2 regions of the Clostridium sp. BNL1100 genome follow, and region 1 is predicted to be linked to the other one. Evidence: riboswitches for the same ligand, from Rfam matches in the RefSeq annotation. Region 1 holds a riboswitch; the other holds the start of a gene.
What was found. Region 1 has a riboswitch for thiamine pyrophosphate ahead of thiD (bifunctional hydroxymethylpyrimidine kinase/phosphomethylpyrimidine kinase). Riboswitches for the same ligand answer to the same signal wherever they lie in the genome.
Positions count from the first base shown of each region.

Region 2: it holds a riboswitch for thiamine pyrophosphate, as region 1 does, so the genes downstream of both, thiT (energy-coupled thiamine transporter ThiT) here and thiD (bifunctional hydroxymethylpyrimidine kinase/phosphomethylpyrimidine kinase) in region 1, are expected to answer to the same signal.

Region 1 covers NC_016791.1:2,681,206-2,688,574, forward strand. The annotation lists gene thiC (phosphomethylpyrimidine synthase ThiC) at 1-1,095, opposite strand, end outside; gene thiD (bifunctional hydroxymethylpyrimidine kinase/phosphomethylpyrimidine kinase) at 1,092-1,904, opposite strand; TPP riboswitch at 2,020-2,119, opposite strand; TPP riboswitch at 2,191-2,288, opposite strand; gene CLO1100_RS11340 (tocopherol cyclase family protein) at 2,328-3,305, opposite strand; gene CLO1100_RS11345 (Fur family transcriptional regulator) at 3,443-3,883, opposite strand; gene feoB (ferrous iron transport protein B) at 4,073-5,896, opposite strand; gene CLO1100_RS11355 (ferrous iron transport protein A) at 5,932-6,153, opposite strand; gene CLO1100_RS11360 (hypothetical protein) at 6,271-6,456, opposite strand; gene CLO1100_RS11365 (DUF1667 domain-containing protein) at 6,470-6,850, opposite strand; gene CLO1100_RS11370 (FAD-dependent oxidoreductase) at 6,843-7,369, opposite strand, start outside.
Region 2 covers NC_016791.1:2,857,575-2,864,943, reverse strand. The annotation lists gene CLO1100_RS12200 (recombinase family protein) at 1-1,520, shown strand, start outside; partial or broken gene CLO1100_RS12195 (sporulation stage IV protein A) at 1,508-1,792, shown strand; gene thiT (energy-coupled thiamine transporter ThiT) at 1,877-2,410, opposite strand; TPP riboswitch at 2,472-2,584, opposite strand; gene uvrA (excinuclease ABC subunit UvrA) at 2,791-5,622, shown strand; gene CLO1100_RS12180 (DUF47 family protein) at 5,892-6,515, shown strand; gene CLO1100_RS12175 (inorganic phosphate transporter) at 6,508-7,369, shown strand, end outside.

The DNA.
Region 1 (7,369 bases):
TGCATTGGGTATTCCCTTAGCAATATCGGCGGCATGGGCAGCGATTTTTGAAGCAACAATTCCTTCTTTTACATCCGAAAGGTCTGGCAATCTTAAATGCTCTGCTGGAGTTACATAACACAAGAAATCTGCACCATTAGCAGCAGCAATTGCTCCGCCAATTGCCGAAGTAATATGGTCATAGCCCGGTGCTATGTCAGTTACGAGAGGCCCCAGTACATAGAAAGGTGCTCCATGACAAAGTCTTTTCTGAATAGTCATATTGGCGGCTATTTCATTCATAGCCATATGTCCCGGCCCTTCAACCATTACCTGTACATCCTTTTCCCATGCACGTTTGGTCAGGTTGCCCAGCTCTATAAGTTCACTTAATTGTCCGGCATCTGAACTGTCGTTGATACTGCCGGGCCTCAGTGCATCTCCGAGACTTATTGTTACATCATATTCCCTGAGAATTTCAAGGAAATCATCATAATATTCATAAAAAGGATTTTCATTGCCGGTCATCTCCATCCATGCAAAAAGAAGGGAACCTCCTCTTGAAACAATATTGGTAAGTCTTTTTGAGCGTTTGAAGCACTCAACAGCACGTTTATTTATTCCTGCATGAATTGTCATAAAGTCCACGCCTTCTGCAGCGTGAGCCTCAACAACTTTAAAAAAGTCTGAAGCCTTAATATCCATCAAGTCCTTTTCAAGGTAGCCTATGGCATCATACATGGGAACTGTTCCTATCATGGCAGGAGAACGCTTAATAAGCTCTTTACGGAAGGTGTTTGTCTTTCCGTAATTACTAAGGTCCATTATGGCTTCAACGCCAAATTTGATTGACATATCAACCTTTTCCATTTCTTTTGTATAATCAGGACAGTCTCCTGATATACCCAGGTTTACATTGATTTTTGTTCTAAGTCCTTGGCCTATTCCCTCAGGACTTAGGGACCTGTGGTTTATATTTGCCGGAATGGCTATTTTCCCCTCACCTACAAGCTCCCGCAGGTTGTTTTCGTCAATTGACTCCTTCTGTGCAACAATCATCATTTCATTTGTAATAATACCTTTTTTTGCCGCTTCCATCTGTGTTTTATAATTCATAGCAACCTCCAATTATCCAATCCGTTTTTGTAAACTCCATATAAATGATGTGTGGGGCCATGCCCCTTTCCGATTTCAAGTGAATGTTCAATTGCCATTGTGACGTATGCTTTTGCTTTTTCAACCGCTATTGGAAAAGACAGTCCCAAGGCAAGGTTCGAGGCTATGGCAGAAGAAAATGTACACCCTGTTCCGTGGGTATTTTTTGTCTGAATTCTTTTAGTTGAATATATGTAAAATTCTCTTCCGTCAAAAAGTATGTCTTCCGCATCTCCATTCAAATGTCCGCCTTTTATCAGAACATTTCCTGCACCCATTTGGTATATGCTAACAGCTGCCTTTTTCATATCCTCTGAGGTAGTTATCTCCATTCCGGTTATTGCCTCCGCCTCGGGAATATTGGGGGTTAGTATGCCCGCCAGAGGTATCAATCTTTTTTTAAAAAACTCCAAAGCGTCTTCTTTCATCAGGGCGTGACCGCCTTTTGCAATCATTACAGGGTCAATAACAACGTTTATAGGCTTATACTGTTCCAATTTTTCAGCAACTGCTTCCATACACTTCCTGCCTGACAGCATACCTATTTTTACAGCGTCGGGTGTTATGTCTTCAAAAACTGCATCCATCTGCTTTTTAAGCATATCAGGAGTTATATCCTGGATATCAATAACCCTGCACGTATTCTCTGCTACCACCGATACAATAACACTCATTCCATAAACTCCATGAGCAGCAAAGGTTTTCAAATCTGCCTGAACTCCTGCTCCTCCACTGCAGTCAGATCCTGCAATAGTTAATACTTTTTTCAATAATTGCTACACCTCCTTAATGTAACAGGGGTATTTGTTCCGCTTGGCCTTTGGCAAAGTAAAAGACACATAAAAAAGATGCCTTCCAACAGGAAAGCACCTTTAACCTATACAATAAGTAATCGTATTTGCTTCCCTACACCGGTATTAGCCGACAGGTTCCAAGGGTCAGGTTTTACCTTCTCAACCAAAAATTGGTCCCCCCACAATCTCTAATATAAAATTTTACAATAAAAAACGCCCACCTTTGTAAGGTGAGCGGCATTTATCAAAATCTTTCTAAAATTTCTGATAATATTTTGCTTCCCTACACCGGTGTTAACCGACAGGTTCCAAGGGTCAGGTTTTACCTTCTCAACCAAAATGGTTCCCCCGCAACTGGTACTATTGAATTTTATCATAATATAGTAAATGGGTAAAGAACTAATTTACCTTTTCAAATTGTCTGAAGTCTCCTGCCAGCTCTAGTCCCGTATTATTACCGGAATCTGAAAAAATTATATTACCGCTTTTATCTTGTAAAATAACGTCTACCTGAGAAGTTATGCTTTCAGTTATATCTATATCCATAATGCCGTTTTTTGGTGCTTTTAGAACTCCGCCCCTTGATACGGAAGCTTTTAGTAAAAGTGTATTCTTGGAATCTTCCACAACAATTTCAAGAATGTTATTTATATAAGATAGATTTTTAATTTTAGCTCCGGTATAAGTGGCAAATCTAAAAAAGTTGTCTCCAAACTTTAAAAATGAAATCAAACCGTCAAAACTTGATGTCAGCCATGGTATGGCTGCAATTGAAAACATAAGGCAAGTGTTTTCCGATTTAAAATGATTACACTGAAGCCAAATCCATGACTTTGGAAAAGAGGTTCCCCAATCCTTTTCAAGATATCCGTAACCTCCCATAAAATCCGTATCCCTCCCGTTAATATTTAAAAATCCTTCAATTCCGCAATGTATGTTTACAATTCCATGGTAACATTCCATAAAAGGTATAAAAGAAAAAGGCCCCATAATGCCGGGGTTAAATATGGTCTTGGGAAACGGAACCACCTCTGTATAACCTATTTTACCTTTTAAATTAAAGTCCCCATCCTGTATATTAACTGAAAAACCATTTCTGTCAAAGTGATTGTCTTTTATTGAAATATCAAATTCTTTTACAGAATATGAAAAGTCACTGATTGGGAACCTTTTATACAGTGTTTTCCCCGAAACCGCATCAATTACCTGTATAAAAGCATGCTTGTCACTTTTGGTTTTTGACACACCAGGAATAACCGCATAAATATTTTTAGCATATTTATCAATTATTTTGAAATACCATCCCTCAAAATAACCTCTATGCCTATACCTTCCCTGATATATTTCCGGGTTGAAAATTCTGTTGATTAAATACATAAAGAAACACTCCGTTATTTATATATAACGAAGTGTTCCCATTATTTAAGCGATATATTATTTCTTTATAAATCCGGCAATATCATTTATAACATATTGAGGAATATATTCCATTAACATAATATAAGTTATATAATTTATTCCCTGCATTTTTTACATAATCCATAGAACTGTACTCTGTGGTCTTTTACCAGAAAGCCGTTCTTTCTAAGAATTTCTTCCTCCAGATTATCCAGTAAGTCTTCCTCAACTTCCGAAACACACCCGCAGGAACTGCAAATAAGATGATGATGTCTGTGATCCTCATTGGGTTTGACCAGCTCATACCTGCTAAAACCGTCATCAAAATCAAGTTTATGAACAAGATTGAGCTTATCCAACAAAACCATAGTTCTGTACACTGTTGCAAGGCCAATTTCAGGATGCTTGGCTTTAACCATATTGAACAGCTCCTCCGTACTTACATGTTGTCCTGAACACTGAACCAATGTATCAAGGATTGCCGCTCTTTGCCCTGTAAATTTATATCCGCATTCCTTTAATTTTTCTTTTAAAAAGCCGCTGTCGCCAGTATTCAAAAGGTAGTCCTCCTTCAACTATTTTTGCAGGTTTTCCACAATGAACATCCTTTACAATTTTCACATCCCCGCTTTTCTATAAATATTTTACCACATCTTGGGCACTTTGTATTTTCTTTTTTCTCTGAATTATATTCAAACTGGTAATTACACTGGCTGCACACAACTAACATAATTCATGCCTCCTTGTTAGACTATCAATTGAGCCAGAACTCCTCCTACCAAAAATGCTATAGCAAAGCTTCCAAGCCAGATTGCAGTTGCCTCTGCCTTTGATCTTTCCTTAAATATCATAATAATTGAAGCTACACATGGTACAAACAACGTAATAGTAATAAGTGCCACCAGCATTTGCGGATTTGTCAGTACCATGTGACTTAGTCCTGCTGCGCCAAAGTCTCTTCTGATAATTCCCATTATGAAAACTACAGATGCCTGTTCAGGCAGCTTAAGCCATTGAACCGTCAAAGGTGATATGGCATTTTCGATTATTCCAAGGAGACCTGTGTACTGTAATACCGTTATTAAAACCGCACCAAGAGCAAATATCGGTGTAGCCTCAATAAGGAAGGCTTTTGCCTTTACAAATGTCTTTTTCATAACATTCTTAAACTGAGGCATCCTTATTTGCGGTAAGTCTATAAATAACTGCGTAGATTCTCCCGGCAGGATTTTGTTCATTAGAACTCCTGAAATGCCGAATATTAAAATTAATAATAGGGTATAAGCTATTATATATTTCATTCCCAAAGGGGTCAGCAATCCTATGATTACACCAAACTGTGCTGAGCATGGAATCGTCAGTCCCAATAGAAACGTAGCAATTACACGCTCTCTTCTTGACCCTAAAAGACGGGTTGTCATTGTAGCCATGGTTATACAGCCGAATCCCAATATAAGAGGTATTATTGCCCTTCCGTTAAGGCCAACCTTTGAAAGGGTTTTGTCTGAAAGTACTGCGATTCTGGGCAAGAAGCCGGAATCCTCAAGAATTGACATAAGCATGTAAAACCCTATAGTCAAAGGCAGCAGCAGTCCTAATATATAAATTACTGTCATTGTTAATAATCCGTAATCGCCTATCAATAAACTTCCGATAAAGGAGTTTTTAGGGATAAAACTTAAAATTGATTCAATAAAAGGTTTATAATAGCCCTCCATCACTGTTCCTTCTGTAAAATCAACAACTGTTTGTGCTACAAAAACTCCTATGAACCAGAACATACCTACCATTATTGCAAGCAGCATTGGTATACCTGTAATAGGCTTTAACAGCAGTCTTCCAATGGTAGTTCCCAAACTTGTTCCATTATATGAATCAGAAAGAACGCTTTCCAGAATTTTGTCTACTCTTTGACGCCTATTTTTATAAATCTCTTCCCGTTTTCCCGCAGTAGGCAAATCCTTTCTTTCCGAAAGAACCTCATCATCTTCCAAAAGCATCAAAGCTTCTGCTTCGGTTATTTCGTTTAGGTCATAATTATTCAAAAGCTCCTGAACACCTTCAGTTTTTATGCCAACTCCGGCATTGGCTATCTTTTGCTTAATTTCATTCATGCCAATACCTTTGAGCGCGGAGGTAGCAACAACTTCCACCCCCAATTGTCTGGACAGCGCTTCAGTATCTACCTTAATGCCGTTTTTAGTGGCCTCATCAATAAGGTTCACTGCAACAATTACTTTTTTGCCCATATCAATAAGCTGCTGTGTCAGAAAAATATCTCTTTGCATATGAACCGCATCAATTACATTTAATACCAGGTCTCCGTTAATTATTACGTCCCTGGCAACTCTTTCCTCATCATTAAATGAGGATACACCATATATTCCGGGTGTATCCTCTACTATATAATCTCCGTAACGCCCGGTGCTTATATCTACCGTAGTACCGGGAAAGTTCGATACATCAACATACACTCCTGTAAGTGCGTTGAAAAATACCGATTTCCCTACATTTGGGTTTCCCACAAGAACCAGATGCTTTAAATCTTTTTTAGTAATAGTCTTTTCCATAATATCCCCCAGGCATACCAATAATTTCAGTTAGTTCAGCTCACTTTTTCAATAATTATGTGTTCTGCAAGTTTTCTGCTGATAGCAACTTCCTGAAGTCTGTTCTGCAATATTATCGGTCCAGCCGGCAGTTTTTCGGCACACTTCAGTTTGGAACCTTCGTATATACAAAGGCGGATTGCTTGGGCACGGATATCCTTATCTTCTATACTTACAATTTCAATGATATCTCCTCTGTTAACTTTGTCTAATGTCAAATTAACCGCCACCTTTTTGATAACTATTCTCAATAATATATTAACTTAAAATGATAATCATTGTCAATAAGATAAAGGTAATTTGTACTAAACTTTTTCACAAATTTTACTCTTTTTTCAAGGCTTATTTTGTTTGTCCTTTACATCATAGCCCTGACAATTGTTCCCCGATGACTGGCGAACGGAAACAGAAGGCATCTGTCTGCCTTTAAAGCCAAAAAGCTTACAGCCGTAAGGCATTCTGGCATCATAAGTTATAAAGTAATGCTTGCATTTAAGGCAATTTACTTTTTCCTGTTCCATTAAAACCTCCAGTTTACAATTTTTCTACTTTAGTAACCTCCTTGGTTGATATGAGCTGTGCTCCCGTTCCCAATAGGTCATTTATAATTATCTGATGAAATGTTACCGGGGCTTCAAGCCGGATTTTTTTTATTTCATCCAAAGCCGCTGATATCTTTTCTTTTGGAATGGGCTTATCAGTTCTGACACTTACCAAAGGCAAAACGCCATTTATTACACCCACAGTTGAAGTAATACTTCTTTTAGGGAATTGTATTTCGTTTACAGCGTATTCCTCACCTTTTTTACATGAAGCATTTTCTACAAGTGTTACTTCGTTATTTTCATCGTAGGCAACATTCATTCTGCAGCCGTTTGGACAAACTATACAAACTATTTCACGGCTTTTATTCATCTATGCATACCTCCAGACCGCTTATATCCTTGAGTTCATGGGATTTTAGTTCAATCCTTACCATTTCGGCAGGATTTAAAGCCATAAAGAATTTTTTCTTTAATTGTTTTTCCCCGTCTTTAAAAACTATTGTTTTTCTTTTTGAAGGATTATTAACCCTCATTGAAAAGGTAATATCCTTGTCTGCGGAAATGGTCTGGGGGAGTACATATCTGATACCCTCGCCGGCTTTAACCATAACTTCTGATTCTATTGGCTTACTATTTCTTATATAGGAAACTGCACTTTTGGCAGCAAGTTCACCTTCCGCAGAAACATAGTCAACCAGATCATGTACCTGTAAAACATTGCCACATGCAAAGATTCCGGGTATATTGGTTTGAAGGTTTTCATCTACAGACGCACCGCCTGTGACGTTATCCAGAATTATTCCGGCGTTCAGAGCAACCTCATTTTCAGGTATTAATCCAACTGATAAAATTAATGTATCACAGTCAAATTTTATAGATGTTCCACGTA
Region 2 (7,369 bases), 180 kb from region 1:
ACCAGATAGAGTACTATTCGGATTTTATTAAAAGAAATCAGAAGTGGTCATACGTAGACGGATATATTGATGAAGGCATAAGTGGTACAAGTGTAAATAAAAGAGAATCGTTCCTTAAAATGATTTCAGACGCTAAACTCAAAAAATTTGATTTTATTATTACAAAAGAGATTTCCAGATTTTCAAGAAACACCTTAGATAGTATAAAGTATACTCAGGAATTGCTGTCATATGGGGTGGGGGTTCTTTTTCAGTCTGACAATATCAATACCTTAATGCCCGATGCTGAGTTGAGGTTGACAATTATGTCCAGTATAGCTCAGGATGAGGTCAGAAAAATATCTGAGAGAGTGAAATTCGGTTTTAAAAGAGCCATTGAAAAAGGAGTAGTACTTGGAAATAATAAAATATGGGGGTACAAAAAAGATAGTGGTAAACTTATAATCGATGAAAAGGAAGCTGAAATAGTAAGACTGATATTTGATATGTACGCTACACAAAATATGGGGATAAGAGGGATAAGTGCCAAGCTTGACAATATGGGAATAAAAAATAATAGAGGTAATCCGTTTTCTTTTTCTACTATTAAGAGTATTCTCACAAATCCCAAATATATGGGATATTATTGCGGAAATAAAACACACAAATTAGATTATAAGCTTCATGATAGAAAGTATCTGGATCAGACTGAATGGGTTATGTATAAAGATGAAGATACAGTCCCTCCAATTGTACCTGAAGAAATATGGCAAAAGGCAAATTATATCTTAAAAGGCAGAAGTGAAAAGCAATCGGCAGAAGATAAGACAAGCTACCAAAACAAGTACGCCTACAGCGGAAAAATAATTTGTACAGAGCATAATGTTCCATATTACAGAACACTTTATCGTTACAGTTCAGGGAATAAAGAAGTATGGCAATGTAAAAGGTACGTTGAGAAGGGTAAAGAGGGTTGTACTTCTCCATCCATATATACATCTGAGTTGGATATGATAATAAAGAAAGCATATGATGAGATAATAGTTAACCGTTCAGAAATTATACATGAAATGGTTACGATGTATTCAAACCTTGGAGCTCAATCCAAGATAAAAGAAGATATTGCCAAGGTTAAGACGGAGATTGACCAAATACTTAAAATGAAAGACAAGCTTTTGGAGTTAAGTATAAACGGAAGACTGTCTGATGACGAGTTTGAAAGAAGAAACAATAGGTTCAATGAGGATATTGATAAACTGAGTATAAGGTTAAAGGAACTGGATGAGGACGAATTGAAAAACAAAGAAATAAGTTATTCAGTTGAAATCTTACGAAAAATAATTGCGAAGGAAATTAATTATGATGATGGACTGGATAATAAATTAATAGAGTCATTACTAGAAAAGATTGAAGTATATAAGACAGACAAGAAAAACGAAATAGATTTGAAAGTATACTTTAAAGTATTGACAAAACCCTTTGATTATAAGATATTACGGGACCGAAAGAGTACTTCTGTTTGTTCCTCACAATACATATGATAAGGGCTGATATTGAAACAGAAATAGCACCTTTGGTCGGAACCGAAAAGCAATCTGAAGAGTTGGTTTCATACTTGCTAAAAGAATTTGAAAACGATACCGGCAAATTATGGGAGTCAAACATATTCGGAAAGTCTCTCCATGAACTCGTTAATGAGGGATTGCAGAACAAGCTTTTCAGAATGCCGGAGGACGCACAGCTCAAACTTCAGGAAACCTTGCAGAAAATAATAAATGAGGGCAGCGGCGGATTGATATGTATTATACTGTAGCTCACATTAAACATAAATAACAAAAAAAGATGATTCAATATAAAGAATCATCTTTTTTGGCGTATAAACATTTATACAAGCAGGTTAAATAAGACTCTGCCTGTTAATATATTTTCCTAACGGTTTATAAAGAGCACACAAAATAACAGATGTTATTATAAACTCCGGCAACATGTACTGACCGTTATAAATAAGAGAATAAAGGAAAATGTTCATTCCCTCGGGAGCATATGTATACCAAAGAATGATCCCGGAAAGAAAGTGAAACGCAAATCTGCCCAGCATTGCCAAAGCAGTACTTGAAATTATAGCAAATAAATTCTTTTTAAATATTCCGGCAAGGCCAAGGCAGCCGAAAGCAAAAATATAGTCAAGAAATATACCCAGGGGATGATAAGAAAATTTAGTTCCAAGAGCAAATTGTAGAAAACCGTAAACAAGTCCCACAAGAATACCGCGCTTTGTACCCCAACGAATTGCAAAAATAATTATTGGCACCATACTTCCCAGTGTTACAGAGCCTCCATAGGGCATTTCATATTTAATAAAACTGAGAATCTGTGCAAGAGCAATTAAAACCCCTGCTTCCACCAATATCCTGGTAGACATTTTTTCCATAATAGTATCTATTCCTTTCCCCAACGAAATATAAAAAATGCCATACCTGATCGAAAGCGCAGAGTATGACAAAATAAAATTCCTACGCTGGCATTATCCAGATCAGGTACATGGGTTTTAAGTAAAACATACTTATCTCAGCCGAATTATTTTCCAGCTCCCCGTTAATATTCAATTTTTTAACCAAAGTGATTATAGCAGATAGTTAAACAACTATCAACCTTTAAATTTACTCGTAGGTTTTTATAAAATATTGGCAAACAACGAACAAATGTTTGCATTTGTCTTATAATTTGATATAATAATAAAAGTGGTGAAAATATTAAGGATATAATTAGCGATATAGTTAAAATATAACATTTATGAAAAAGGTGTTTTAAATGATAAGGGATAATATTTTTATAAAAGGTGCACGTGAGCATAACTTAAAAAATGTAGATGTTGAGATACCAAGAGATAAATTTGTTGTTATAACAGGGTTGAGCGGTTCAGGTAAGTCTTCTCTTGCCTTTGATACAATTTACGCTGAAGGTCAGAGAAGGTATGTTGAATCACTCTCATCTTACGCAAGGCAGTTTCTTGGTCAGATGGACAAGCCGGACGTAGACTATATTGACGGTTTGTCTCCGGCAATATCAATCGATCAAAAGACAACCAGCAGAAACCCCAGGTCTACCGTAGGAACTGTAACAGAAATTCACGATTACCTCAGGCTTTTGTACTCGAGGATAGGAATTCCCCATTGTCCGAAGTGTGGCAAGGAGATTGCACAGCAAACTGTTGACCAGATGGTAGACCAGATAATATCTTTTGAAGAAGGAACCAGGATACAGTTGCTTGCTCCTGTGGTAAGAGGCAGAAAAGGGGAATACCATAAGCTTATAGAGGATGCTAAAAAAGATGGTTTTGTTAGGCTGCGTGTCGACGGGCAAATAGTAGATATAAATGATGAGATTAAATTAGATAAAAACAAAAAGCATAATATTGAAATAGTTGTTGACAGACTTGTAGTACGTGGAGATATACAGAAAAGACTTGTTGATTCATTGGAAACAGTGCTTCGCTTAAGCGGTGGTATAGTTATTGTAGATGTAATCGGTAAAGAAGAGATACTGTTCAGTCAGAACTTTGCATGCAGTGATTGCGGAATCAGTATAGAAGAACTTGTACCAAGGATGTTTTCATTTAACAATCCGTTTGGAGCATGCCAGACATGTACCGGATTAGGGAATCTTCTAAAGGTAGACCCTGAGCTTGTCATACCTGATAGATCATTGTCACTTACGAATGGTGCAATTAATGTTACAGGCTGGAATATTGAGAGTGAGGATGCATATACCAGGATGATATTCAACGCCCTGGCAAAACATTACAAATTTGAACTGGATACACCGTTTAATAAGCTTCCCGGAGAAGTAGTAGATATAGTACTTTACGGAACAAAAGGCGAAAAAATAAAAGTAGATTACGAAAGAGAATATGGTAAAGGATCTTATATGGCAACATTCGAAGGAATTATCAATTCCATTGAACGCCGTTACCATGAAACCCAGTCAGAAAGCATGAAGCAGTATTATGAACAGTTTATGAGCAACAACCCGTGTCCGGATTGTAAAGGTGCAAGATTAAAACCAGAAAGTCTTGCGGTTACAGTCGGAGGTAAAAATATACATGAAGTATCTTATATGTCTGTGGCTGATACAAAAGAATTCTTTGACAACATTGAGCTAAGTGAAAGAGATAAGATGATAGCAAACCAGATTTTGAAAGAGATTGCGGCCAGAATAGGCTTCCTCGTTGACGTTGGTCTGGACTATCTTACACTTTCAAGACCTGCTGGTACTTTATCCGGGGGAGAGGCACAGAGAATAAGGCTTGCTACTCAGATAGGTTCTGGCTTGATGGGAGTACTTTATATTCTGGATGAGCCCAGTATAGGACTGCATCAAAGAGATAATGAAAAGCTCCTGAAAACCTTAAACAGACTTAGGAACCTTGGAAATACGCTTATTGTTGTAGAACATGACGAAGATACCATGCATGCAGCAGACCATATCATTGACATGGGCCCCGGAGCAGGAATCCACGGCGGCCATGTTGTTGCTAAGGGAACACTGGACGAAATACTAAAATGTGAGGATTCCCTAACAGGACAATATCTCAGCGGACGCAAAAAGATAGAAGTTCCCCAAGGCAGAAGAAAACCAAATGGAAAATGGCTTGAAATTGTAGGGGCAAAGCAGAATAATCTGAAAAACATAAATGCCAAGATTCCACTTGGGGTATTGACATCAGTTACAGGTGTTTCGGGGTCCGGAAAAAGCACATTAATTAACGAAATACTGTATAACAGCCTTGCAAACCAGTTATACAGAGCCAAAGCCAAACCGGGCAATCATGAAACAATAAAAGGTTTAAAAAATATTGACAAGGTTATAAATATTGACCAATCACCAATCGGAAGAACTCCAAGATCAAATCCGGCAACCTATACAGGAGTATTTGATCTTATAAGGGATGTGTATGCTTCCACCAATGAAGCAAAGATGAAGGGATATAAAAACGGACGATTCAGCTTTAATATAAAAGGCGGTAGGTGTGAAGCCTGCAGTGGAGATGGAATTATAAAGATTGAAATGCATTTTCTTCCTGACGTATATGTTCCTTGTGAGGTTTGTAAGGGAAAAAGGTATAACCGGGAGACTCTGGAGGTTAAGTACAAAGGTAAAAGTATATCAGATGTGCTTAACATGACTATAGAAGATGCACTGGAATTCTTTAAGAATATCCCCAAAATACAAAGAAAATTGCAAACATTGTATGATGTAGGATTGGGATATGTCAAGGTTGGTCAGCCTTCTACAACTTTGTCGGGAGGTGAAGCTCAAAGAGTAAAGCTTGCTACAGAGTTATCAAAGAGAAGTACGGGAAATACGCTGTATATATTGGATGAGCCTACAACCGGACTTCATGTAGCTGATGTTCACAGATTGATAGATATTCTTCACAGACTGGTAGATACAGGTAATTCAATAGTAGTTATTGAACACAACCTTGATGTTATAAAGACTTCTGATTATATAATTGATCTGGGGCCTGAGGGTGGTAACAAAGGAGGTACCATTATAGCACAGGGTACTCCTGAAGAAATTGCAAAAGTAAAAGAATCATATACAGGACAATATCTTAGCAAAATTATAGAAAGTAAGTAATTTCAGTGATAACTAAGTATTTCCAAAAGATAGGTACTTTGACGTACTTATCTTTGGAAATATTTTTATTATTACCCAAAAGTACAAGCTTGTCTATCAAAAATAATATAATAAAATATGTAAAATAATAAATTACATTATCTATAGAACTGTAGTAAATACTAAGAAGGTTTGTTAATTCTGTGTTAACTTTGTTGTAAAAAATTTTACATTGCTATATAATTAAATAGTAAAAATGTTATATTTTGTCGAAAGAAGGTAATTTATAAATGTTTAGAATTACACCTAAGGAAGAGAAATTTTTTGACTATTTTATTGAGACATGTGAGATTATTTGCAAAGCAGCATCACTTCTTGAGGATTTAACTACAAACTATGTAAATGTTAATGAAAAGATCTCAACTATAGAAGGAACTGAGCATGCATGCGATAGTAATGTCCATAAAATTCTAAATGAGCTTAACCAATCTTTTATTACCCCGATTGACCGTGAAGATATTTTCACAATAGCAAAAGAACTGGATAACATTACAGATGATATTGAAACTGCTGCGCATAGGTTTAGCATGTATAACGTTAAGTCTGTAAAACCCGAAGCTGTTACCATGACAAAGTTGATTGTCAGAGCAACAAGCGAGCTGAAAAATGTAATGATTGAAATGAAAAATATGAAGAAGAGCAAACAGCTCCAGAACAAAATAATTGAAGTAAACAATGTTGAGGATGAAGCTGATACTATTTTCAGAGATGCAATGGCAAACCTGTTTATAACTGAGCATGACGCAGTAGAAGTTATAAAGTGGAAAGAAATATTTGAACTTCTTGAAAATACCATAGATGCTTGTGAGGACGTTGCGAATATAGTAGAAGGGGTTGTTATGAAAAATGCTTAGTGTTTCATTAGTAGTAGTTGTTGTACTGGCACTAGGATTTGATTTTATAAACGGATTCCACGATACCGCAAATTCTATCGCTACTTCAGTTTCAACAAGAGTTTTGTCACCCCGTCAGGCCATTTTAATGTCTGCAGTACTTAATTTTATAGGTGCATTAATGAGCAGTAAGGTAGCTCATACTATTACTAACGGCCTGGTTGATAGTACCATGATTAAGGTACAATATGTAATTATAGCAACTTTAATAGCTTCAATTATATGGGATTTGATTACATGGTATTTTGGTATACCAAGTAGTTCATCACATGCGTTGATAGGTGCTCTTGTAGGTTCATCAATAGCATATTCAGGTGGGTTAAGCATAGTAAAATGGCAAGGTATACTGGACAAGGTTGTTATACCATTAATTACGTCCCCGGTAATAGGTTTTGTAATTGGTTTTGTGTTTATGTCATTTCTATACAAGATACTCCGTCCTTTTTCTCAAAGGTTCGTAAATAAATGGTTCTCTAAATTACAAATAGTTTCAGCAGCATTTATGGCATATTCTCACGGAAATAATGATGCTCAGAAGTCAATGGGAATAATAACACTGGCATTAATAGGTGCAAATTTAAATAATGGCCATACAGGAGTTCAGCCTTGGGTTATGTTGGCATGTGCTGTCTCAATGGCACTTGGTACGTCAATAGGCGGATGGAAAATTATTAAAACAATAGGTGTTAACATGATCAGGCTTCAGCCAATTGGCGGTTTTGCAGCTGAAACAGGGGCAGCAATTGTTATTGAAACAATGACACACTTCGGAGCACCTGTAAGTACAACACATGTTATATCAACATCAATAATGG